2 regions of the Metabacillus mesotrionivorans genome follow, and region 2 is predicted to be linked to the other one. Evidence: riboswitches for the same ligand, from Rfam matches in the RefSeq annotation. Region 2 holds a riboswitch; the other holds the start of a gene.
The links. A riboswitch is a leader RNA that binds a small molecule or an ion and turns the genes downstream of it on or off. The one in region 2 is predicted to bind lysine.

Region 1 (5,139 bases), on a different contig from region 2:
CGAACTGATCGAGACAAGATTTAAAACGATGAAAGAACCGTCGTTCCAGCTTGAAGCAGGCTTTATTGCCCAGCAGGTGCAGCGCATGAACAAGCAGATCACCGAAACCTATGAGCATGTTAAAAAACGTGCGGACAAAGTTCACTTTACTGTGAAATGGGACTACAAAGACATGGAGTTTGAAAACGAATAAAGGACGGGTACTCATGATACCCGTCCTTTTTTCATTTTCATTAAAGCCCTCAGTTGGCGCCAAGGACGCCTGCCGGCTGCTCGGATAATTCAAATGCGTCGTGCAGCGCTTCTACTGCTTTCACCATATCAGCATGGCCGACTACCGTTGAAACTTTTATTTCTGATGTGCTGACCATTTTCACTTCAATTCCTTCCTTTGCAAGAACATGGAACATTTCCGCCGCAACACCCGGGTTTGAGACCATTCCGGACCCCACGATTGACACTTTGGACAGGCCGTTTTCAAACTCGATCCGTTCAAATCCGAGTTCCTCTTTATACGTTTCAAGAACGTGAACGGTCTCTTCGACCTCCCCTGTTTTTACAGAGAATGAAAGAGAAGCGATCTGTGCGTCTGCTGTACTTTGAATAATAATATCCACATTTATTCCATGGCTTGCGAGTGTTTTGAAAATAGTGGAAAGAGCCATCAATCCGTTTTGCAGCCCGCAAACCGTCACTTTTGACACCTGATCTTCAAATGCAATGCCTCTTACGACTAAATTCTGTTCCATATCTGTTTCCTCCTCAATAAGCGTGCCCCGTTCGGCTTCTGTGCTGGATCTGACTTCAAGCGGTACTCCGTAATTTTTTGCAAATTCAACAGCTCGCGGATGCAGGACACCCGCTCCGAGGTTAGCGAGCTCAAGCATTTCATCATAGGAAATTCCTTCAAGCTTTCTTGCACCTTTTACAAAACGCGGGTCGGTTGTGAATACACCCGTCACGTCTGTATAAATATCGCATTTGTCCGCTTTCAGCGCTGCTGCAAGTGCAACTGCGGTTGTATCGGAGCCTCCGCGTCCAAGAGTCGTGATCTCGCTGCCGTCTGCAAAGCCCTGAAATCCGGCAACAACGACGATTTTCCCTTCAGAAAGCCGTTTTTCCATTTTCTCTGTATCGATTCCGGAAATTCTCGCATTTCCGTGGACGTGCTCTGTGCTGATCCCGGCCTGCCAGCCTGTATAGGAAACAGCGTCATAGCCTTTCGCCTGCAAAGCCATTGTCAGAAGAGATATGGTCACTTGCTCTCCAGTTGAAAGAAGCATGTCCATTTCTCTCTTGCTTGGCTTTTGAGTGATTTCAGCTGCAAGTGAAACTAAATGATCGGTTGTTTTCCCCATTGCCGATACAACGACAACTACGCTGTTCCCCTTTTGTCTTTCCTCCGCTGCACGGTTTGCAGCATTCATGATCTTCTCAGGTGAACCAACGGATGTGCCTCCGAATTTTTGTACAATTAAACCCATATCGCCTCTCGCCTTTCAAGTCTTATTTAAAGTCTTATTTGATCGTCAGCAAGTAAAAGGGAGAATCCCGGAAAACGCAAAAAAAGCAATGAGATTCTCTATCTCATTGCTTGCATAAACGAATAATGGAACTTCATTCATACAATGAGATAGCGCTCCAAGAAAAATATCTTCTTGACAATCCTGCGTCTCTTAAACGCAAAACCAGCAAAGAGAAGAAATGGCTCTTTCTTTGCTTCGGCGGCGCTCCCCTTTCACGCGTCTTCAAAGGAATCCATTTTCCTCTGACGCGCTACTCTTGAAGTCCGCACCTCTACCGTCATTTAACGAACTAAACGATCTGATTTATGAAATTAGTTAAAATTTTAGCAAACCTTACTGCTTAAAGCAAGAACATTTTATGCTTCTTCTTTTTCCTGCAGTTTCTCATAGATTAATTCTGCGGTATTTGAAGGCATGCCTGCAGCGATAATGTCATCTACACTTGCCTCTTTCATTTTTTTCACAGACCCGAAATGTTTCAGCAGGACCTTCCTGCGTTTTTCGCCAACACCGGGTATGTCATCCAGAATGGATTGAAAAGCGGTCTTTCCCCGAGTTTGCCTGTGGAAAGTAATCGCAAACCGGTGAACCTCATCCTGAATGCGCTGGAGGAGATAAAACTCCTGGCTGTTTCGTTCAAGTTCCACAATTTCAGGCGGACTGCCGACCATGAGGTTGGATGTTCGATGTTTGTCGTCCTTTACAAGGCCTGCTACAGGTATGGTCAAGCCAAGCTCATTTTCAAGCACATCCTGAGCTGCTGCAAGGTGGCCTTTCCCCCCGTCAATAATAATTAAATCCGGAAGCGGAAGTTCTTCTTTCAGGACGCGCGTATAGCGTCTGCGGACAACTTCACGCATCGATTCATAATCATCAGGGCCTTTAACAGTTTTAATTTTATACTTTCTGTATTCCTTTTTGGCAGGCTTCCCGTCAATGAAAACAATCATGGCCGATACGGGATCTGTACCCTGAATGTTTGAATTATCAAAGGCTTCAATTCTTGCAGGAGTATAAATGCCCATTTTTTCACCCAGCTGGTCAATCGCTTTTATCGTTCTCTCTTCATCGCGCTCAATCAGCGAGAATTTTTCCTTAAGAGCAATTTTCGCATTTTCATGTGCCAGCAGCACGAGATCCTTTTTCTTTCCCCGCTGAGGCTGTGTCGCCGTAACTCCAAGAAGCTCAGCTGCCATTTCGCGGTCAACGCTGTCCGGAAGCAGAATTTCTTTCGGCAGAATATGATTGCTCTTTGAGTAAAACTGGCCGAGGAAGGTCAAGAATTCTTCTTCAGGTTCCTGATAAAGCGGGAACATAGCTATATCCCGTTCAATCAGCTTGCCCTGTCTTACAAAAAACACTTGAACGCACATCCACCCCTTGTCGAACGAATAGCCGAACACATCACGGTCAACAAAATCATTCATCGTCATCTTTTGCTTTTCCATCGTGGCGTCGATGTGGGCGATCTGGTCCCGGTATTCTTTTGCACGTTCAAAATCAAGATTCTCTGATGCAGCCAGCATTTTCTTTGAAAGTTCCTCTTTAATCTGCTTAAATCCGCCTTTAAGAAAGCGCGTCATTTCGTCCACCATCTGCCTGTTCTGTTCCTGCGTCACATTGTAGACGCAGGGTGCAAGGCATTGTCCCATGTGGTAGTAAAGGCATACTCGATCAGGGAGTGTGGAGCATTTTCTTAAAGGATAGAGACGGTCAAGCAGCTTCTTCGTTTCCCTTGCTGCCTGCACGTTCGGGTATGGCCCGAAGTATTTTCCTTTATCCTTCTTAACATTCCGGGTAACGATCAGCCGCGGATGTCTTTCACCGGTGATTTTGATAAACGGATAAATTTTGTCATCCTTCAGCATGATATTGTATTTTGGATCATGCTTTTTTATCAGGTTCAGCTCTAAGATAAGCGCTTCTATATTTGAAGAGGTTACAATGTATTCAAAATCTCTGATTTCACTTACAAGCCGCTGCGTTTTCCCGTCATGGGAGCCTGTAAAATAAGAGCGGACACGATTCTTCAGCACTTTTGCTTTTCCGACATAGATAACGGTGCCGAAACGGTCCTTCATTAAATAGCAGCCCGGCTGATCCGGCAAAACGGCCAGCTTTTCTTTTATCAATTGCTCCATTGCGGACACTCCATTAATAAGGTTTATTCCAATATTGTACCATTATCCTGTCTGTGAGTCGTGCGGAGATATGCGCGCTTTTTTGCAGACACCGTCAGAGGTGAATTTTTACATACTTTACAGGCAGAGGGGCAATCATTTCCTGAGCAATAATTGACATATTTTTTGTTTCGGAGAGGAGCGCTTTCTCCTGCATGAAAGAGAAATGAAAAACCCAAGCTCGCAAGCCTGGGTTTTGTTTTTGAAAAATCCAGCCGAACGATTTGCGGCAGGTTTTCGAATTATGCGTGTTTATTAAGAAGTTCAGCTAAAGCTTCTTTAGGCTGGAAGCCAACTGTTTTGTCTACAACTTCTCCGTTTTTGAATACAAGCAAAGTAGGAATGCTCATAACTCCGTATTTGCCTGCTGTTTCCTGATTTTCATCAACATCAAGCTTAACCACTTTCACTTTGTCGCCCATTTCCTGATCAAGTTCTTCAAGAACCGGAGCAATCATTTTACAAGGTCCGCACCATGGAGCCCAAAAGTCAACGAGGACTACGCCTTCGCTAGTTTCTGCTGTAAATGTTTGATCTGTTGCATTTGTAATTGCCATTGTAATTTCCTCCTAAAAATCGAGTAATAACTGAAGTATAGCATTAAAGAATTGGGTCTGCGAATTTTTTGCTCACGTTTACTTTTCCCCAACTTTCTGAGGAAAAACATATCCGGACTGGAGAAAATAAAAACACGACGGGTGAGGTCGTGTTTTTATGGTCTTTTAAGAATGAACTTTAAGCTTTTTGAACTCTTCTGTCAGAAGCGGAACGACTTCAAAGAGGTCGCCGACAATACCGTAATCGGCCACTTTAAAGATATTGGCTTCCGGATCTTTGTTGATGGCAACAATGATTTTCGAATTGGACATACCTGCTAAATGCTGAATGGCTCCGGAAATACCGCAGGCAATGTACAAGTCAGGAGTGACAACTTTTCCTGTCTGGCCGATCTGCAGGGAATAATCGCAGTAATCCGCATCACATGCACCGCGGGAAGCGCCAACCGCTCCGCCAAGAACATCCGAAAGCTCTTTAAGAGGGTTAAAGCCGTCTGTGCTTTTCACTCCGCGTCCGCCTGCAACAATCACTTTGGCTTCTGAGAGATCCACGCCTTCAGTTGCTTTTCGCACCACTTCTTTTACAACTGTGCGAAGATCCTTGATATCAGCTGTGACTGAAGAGACTTCCCCGCTTCTTGATTCATCCTTCTCAAGAGGAGCAATGTTATTTGGACGGATTGTAGCAAAAATGGTTCCGTCAGTCACAATTTTCTTTTCGAACGCTTTTCCTGAGTAAATTGGTCGAGTGAACACGGCATTTCCGCCTGTCACTTCTAAATCCGTTGCATCAGAGATCAGGCCTGAACCGATTTTCGCAGCGATTTTAGGCGATAAATCTTTTCCAAGAGCTGTGTGGCCAAAAATCAGTCCTTC
Region 2 (5,139 bases):
GCATCCGCCACAATCATCTCGGCAAATGTCGAGGCCGTTTCCGCCACATTCATCGCATAGCTGCGGTTAAGCGGATGAACGCCTGCCATTGCATGCTGGTGAAACGCATGACCAAGCTCATGGGCAAGAGTCGCAATGTTTGAAGGGGTGCCTGAGAACGTCATAAAAATGCGTGACTGATCGCTTTCCGGAAAGCTTGTGCAAAATCCGCCCGGTGCCTTTCCCTGTCTGTCTTCAGCTTCAATCCAGCGGTCTTCAAAGGCTTTTTTCGTAAAAGAGGTGAGCTCTTCCCCGAAATTTGAGAACTGATCAAGAATAAACTCTGCGCCTTCCTGGTAGGAAACCTTCGACTCTTTGCCGCCGATCGGCGCATCAAGATCATACCAGCTGAGTTTCTCAACCCCAAGAAGCTCTGCTTTTCTTTTTAAATACTTTACTAGAGACTGTTTGTTTTCAGAAATGACCTTCCACATGACATCGAGCGTCTCCCGCTTCATTCGGTTGATTTCAAGCGGCTCGCTGAGCACGTCGTTCCAGCCCCGCTTTTCGTAGACATTCAGCCTGAAGCCTGCAAGATGGTTCAGCGTCTGGGCAAATAAATCAGCTTTGCCCCCCCATGCTTTTTCCCACTCTTCAAATACAGCCTTGCGGACTTCACGATCTGCACTTGAGAATTTATTGGCCGCCTGACCAACTGAAAGTTCCTTGACTTCTCCATCTTCGCTGAATGGAATTTTCACCGTTGAGACGAGTGTGTCATAAAACTGTCCCCACGCATGATATCCGTCAACTGATAGAGCATTAATCAGCGTTTCCTGCTCCATCGGCAGTTTATTCTTCGCTTTGTTTCTGAGTTCAGTGAGCACATAGCTGAGGTCAGCCAGACTTTCCGTCTGAATAAGCTCTTCCCAGACTCCGTCCTCCACTTTTACCAGCTTTTGATCAAGGCTTGCGAGTGCATTCTGAAAGTGAGAGCTGAGCTGCGTTACTTTTCCTCTCAGCACAGCTGCGTATTTGTCCTCTGTATCCTGAGCCTGCAGGCAGCCGACATAAGCACCTGCCTGTCTAATTCTTTTAGCAATTCCCTGGAATGAGTCAAGGATTTGATCAAGGTAAACGTAATCCTCTTTTGAGCTTGGCACATCCAGCTGATCTGCCTCGTCCTTAAATAATGGAACATCCTTTTCAAGCTCTTCTAAGTGACGCTTAAAACCTTCAGACTTGCTGCCTCCTTTAAAAAATACATCCAAATCCCACGTTTCTGCATATGTAGCGGCTTTCATCAATCTACCCCCTGTTAAGTATTTCGCTTCACTAAATAAACTGACAGGTCTATTATATAACACCCGTTTGAATTTTTGTATAATTCTTACTCTTTTTGAAATCAAAAAAAACAACCCGCAGGCTGTTCTTAGTTACTTCACCGATTTATCTGATTTCACGTCATCGTCATCCATTAAGCCTTTTGTTGCATTTTTAAATTCTCTCAGTGTTTTACCTGCAGCTTTGCCCAGCTCCGGAAGCTTTTTCGGTCCGAATAGCAGAAGTGCCACAAACACTATTAACATGATTTCGCCGAATCCCAAGTTCATCATGTACCCTTCTTCCATGTATTATTTCATAAAAAAAGAAAACGTTATCTTTGTAAATTATAGTAGATTTTCCCTCATAATGCAAAGTGAAGTTTTTCACGGCACGCATTTGTAACTATTGGAAATACACGATTTTTGTTGACATTTGCTATATGTTCCTGCTAAATTAGCTCTATCAAAATAACATAAAAAAATCCTCACGTCATCTCAGTGAGGTAGAGGTTGCGCGATAGGAAGAGTAGCATGCATGAAGCCGGTGGGGCTGATGAGAGCATGTTGAAAGGCCTTCGCGCCGAAGTGTAAAACAGCCACACTGTTATACGCTGGGACGGCATCGAACAGGTGCCGGACTGCCGCAGATTGCTCTGCGGAGTGCTATCAGGAGATGATGGTGAGTTTTTGCGTATTTGGCGCACGGACTTTTCCGTGCGTCTTTTTGTTTGTTTCGATTAAAAATGACACAGACTGTTGATAAGGTATGTGTTCTCTAGGAGGTTTCATGGTTTGAAACAGAAAAAATGGGGTTTTTGGCTGTTAACAGCCTTTGTTGTAGGAAATATGGTCGGCTCAGGTATATTCATGCTGCCGAGCACACTTGCACAGACAGCAAGTCCACTGGGTGTAACAAGCGCCTGGCTTGTGACTGGATTCGGCGTCCTGATGATCGCACTTGTTTTTGGCAATCTTTCCATCCGCAGACCGGACCTGACCGCAGGTCCTCAAAGCTATGCCAAGGCGCTTTTTGATTCGCCCAAGAAAGGAAACGTAGCAGGCTTCAGCATGGTTTGGGGATACTGGGTCGCAAACTGGATCAGCAATGTTGCCATTATCACAAGCTTTGCCGGATATTTGTCCTCTTTTTTCCCAATTATGTCTGACAAATCGGTTCTCTTTACGATCGGCTCACAGGACGTTCAGCTTGGAAGAGCAATAACGTTTGCTGTCTGCACAATTCTGCTTTGGGGAACTCATACAATTCTTATCACAAACATGACAGGTGCAGGGAAGCTTAATTTTGTCGCCACAGCTTCTAAGGTGATCGGGTTTATGCTGTTTATTATTGCGGGATTATTCGCACTTGAATCTGCCGCGTTCGGCGAATTCTATTTCCCAGTTGAAACAGACAGCGGCAATACACTGGGACTGACCAGTCAAATTCAGTTTGCTGCCATCTCAACTTTGTGGGCGTTTGTCGGCATCGAATCTGCCGTCATTTTATCAGGACGCGCATCCTCACAAAGAGATGTGAAAAGAGCTACAATTACCGGTTTAATCATTGCGGTTTTCATCTATATGGTTATCACTCTTATTACGATGTCTGTTCTTCCGCATGATCAGCTGCAGGCGTCCGACAAGCCATTCGTCGATGTTCTTTCCGTTATTTTGGGAGATGCAGGAGCGAATGCGATGGCTCTGCTCGCCGTTGTTTCACTTTTCGGTTCCACAATCGGCTGGATTCTGCTTTCATCGGAAGTGCCGTATCAGGCTGCAAAATCAGGGATCTTCCCGGCATTCTTTGCAAAGACCAATAAAAAAGGCAGTCCTAAAAATGCCCTGCTGATTACAAATCTGATGTCGCAGATTTTCATTTTCTCAACGATTTCAGGAACCATCAGCGAAGCTTATACGTTCCTGACAACGTCAGCTACACTTGCTTATCTTTTCCCGTACCTTGTATCCTCCATCTTCTTCCTGAAGCTGATTGCTAAAGGAGAAACGTATGATCTGGTAAAGGGTTCACGTGTAAGAGACGGGATCATCGCGTCCATAGCCTGTATCTATTCTGTCTGGGTTATCGTTACAGGAACAGCGGATCTCAAAACGTTTGCTTTAGGCGTTGGCCTTTTCCTTGCAGGTTTTGTCATCTATCCATTCCTTAAAAAGTATATGAAAAAAGAAGAATCTGCTTCTGCTTAACCAAAAGGGCTGCACCCATTAGTGCAGCCCTTTTAAATTACTGCCGGAGCAAACATCTGGCTTGCACAATACTCGATGATTTCTCTCCTTCTTATGATTCCGATAAAGATTCCTTTGTCATCTGTCACAGGCACAAAATTCTGTTCCATGGCCCTGGAAATGATATGCTCCATTTCAGCCTGAATGGAAATGGGTTCGTTTTTGCGGTGAAAAGGAATTTCCGTCAGCCTGATATTTTCTGTGTTGTGAAAATTCAGGTTTGGGGTGTTTTTCAGCTTCCAGAGCAGATCTCCCTCTGTCAGCGTCGTGACATATTTGCCTTCATGATCAAGCAGCGGAACCGCCGAATATCGGTGGTATTCCATCTTTTCAAGCGCCTGCCGCATCGTTGACTGGATAGGCAAATAGACAACATCCTTTTTAGGGATCAGGAAAAAAGCAATATTCATTTCTTAAAAGTCCTCTCTATATTTTTCCATCTGAAACGATATGAATATCAATGTTTTCTGTTTTTCGCATAATGGTATTTACAATAGACCCTTTTCGGATTTCTTCCCATCGTGTTCTTGCTGACTGTCCAAGCAGAATCTGTGTCACATGGTATTTATTTGCTGCCTCAATAATAATCTCAGCGGGCTTCCGGTTTCTCTCGTGCTCAAGCAAAAAGACGGCATTAAATTGAGAGGAGAGCAGCTGCCACCGTTCTATTTTTTCTCTCATCTCCTGAGTAAATGATTCTTTCGGATATTTTGCAGCATGCAGAACATACAGCTGTGCACGAAGGCGGTTCGCCATCCTCCAGCCTCTTCTGATCAGTTTTTCGGCAGTAGGACCGTACCCGACGCAAACAAGTATTTTTTCATGCACACCAATAGGTCCGTATGAAAGATTTCCGCTGATCTGCTCCATTTTTTCATCAACATCATCCGCCACTTCTCTAAGAGCGAGCTCCCTTAAAGCGGATAAATTCGGAACGGTAAAGAAATGGGAGAGGCTTTGTTCGATTTTATCTGAGCCGTAAATTTTCCCTTCTGACATCCTTTTTCTGAGCGTTTCAGGAGTCACATCAATCAGCTGGATTTCACTTGCTCTTTGAACAAACAAATCAGGTACCCTTTCGCGCACAGCCACTCTCGTTATCTGCTGGACAATATCGTGGACACTTTCCAGATGCTGAATATTGACGGCCGACATGACATTGATTCCTGCTTCCAGAATCTCCTCAACATCCATATATCGTTTAAGATTTTTAGACCCTGGAATATTTGTATGGGCAAGCTCATCGATAATGACAACAGCCGGTTTCCTTTCAATTATGGCTTCTGTATTCAGTTCTCTGAATATGCTTCCTTTATACGTCATTTCTTTAAGGGGAATGACTTCAAGGTCTTTTATTAAATCTTCGGTTTCTCTTCTTCCGTGGCATTCAATCAGGCCAATGACTGCATCAATGCCTTCAAGCTTTAAGTCGTGGGCATCCTGGAGCATTTTATAGGACTTCCCAACCCCGGGGGCTGCTCCTACATAAAGCTTCAGCTTACCCCTGTTCATTTCTGCTATTTCATCAAGCAGCTCCTGAGGGGTTTTCCGTCTGAAATATGGATGGTTTTCGGTCATATTTTCACCTCCT

Region 1: it holds a riboswitch for lysine, as region 2 does, so the genes downstream of both, ACTSEZ_RS13445 (aspartate kinase) here and ACTSEZ_RS11190 (amino acid permease) in region 2, are expected to answer to the same signal.

The regions. Positions count from the first base shown of each region.
Region 1 is NZ_JBQMFF010000004.1:239,115-244,253, reverse strand. Features, by position in the region: gene ACTSEZ_RS13450 (YslB family protein) at 1-193, shown strand, start outside; gene ACTSEZ_RS13445 (aspartate kinase) at 243-1,484, opposite strand; lysine riboswitch at 1,627-1,808, opposite strand; gene uvrC (excinuclease ABC subunit UvrC) at 1,883-3,667, opposite strand; gene trxA (thioredoxin) at 3,949-4,263, opposite strand; gene ACTSEZ_RS13430 (electron transfer flavoprotein subunit alpha/FixB family protein) at 4,429-5,139, opposite strand, start outside.
Region 2 is NZ_JBQMFF010000003.1:246,843-251,981, forward strand. Features, by position in the region: gene ACTSEZ_RS11180 (M3 family oligoendopeptidase) at 1-1,283, opposite strand, end outside; gene ACTSEZ_RS11185 (twin-arginine translocase TatA/TatE family subunit) at 1,416-1,592, opposite strand; lysine riboswitch at 1,801-1,978, shown strand; gene ACTSEZ_RS11190 (amino acid permease) at 2,097-3,509, shown strand; gene ACTSEZ_RS11195 (CBS domain-containing protein) at 3,542-3,958, opposite strand; gene kdpDN (KdpD-like non-kinase potassium sensor) at 3,975-5,126, opposite strand.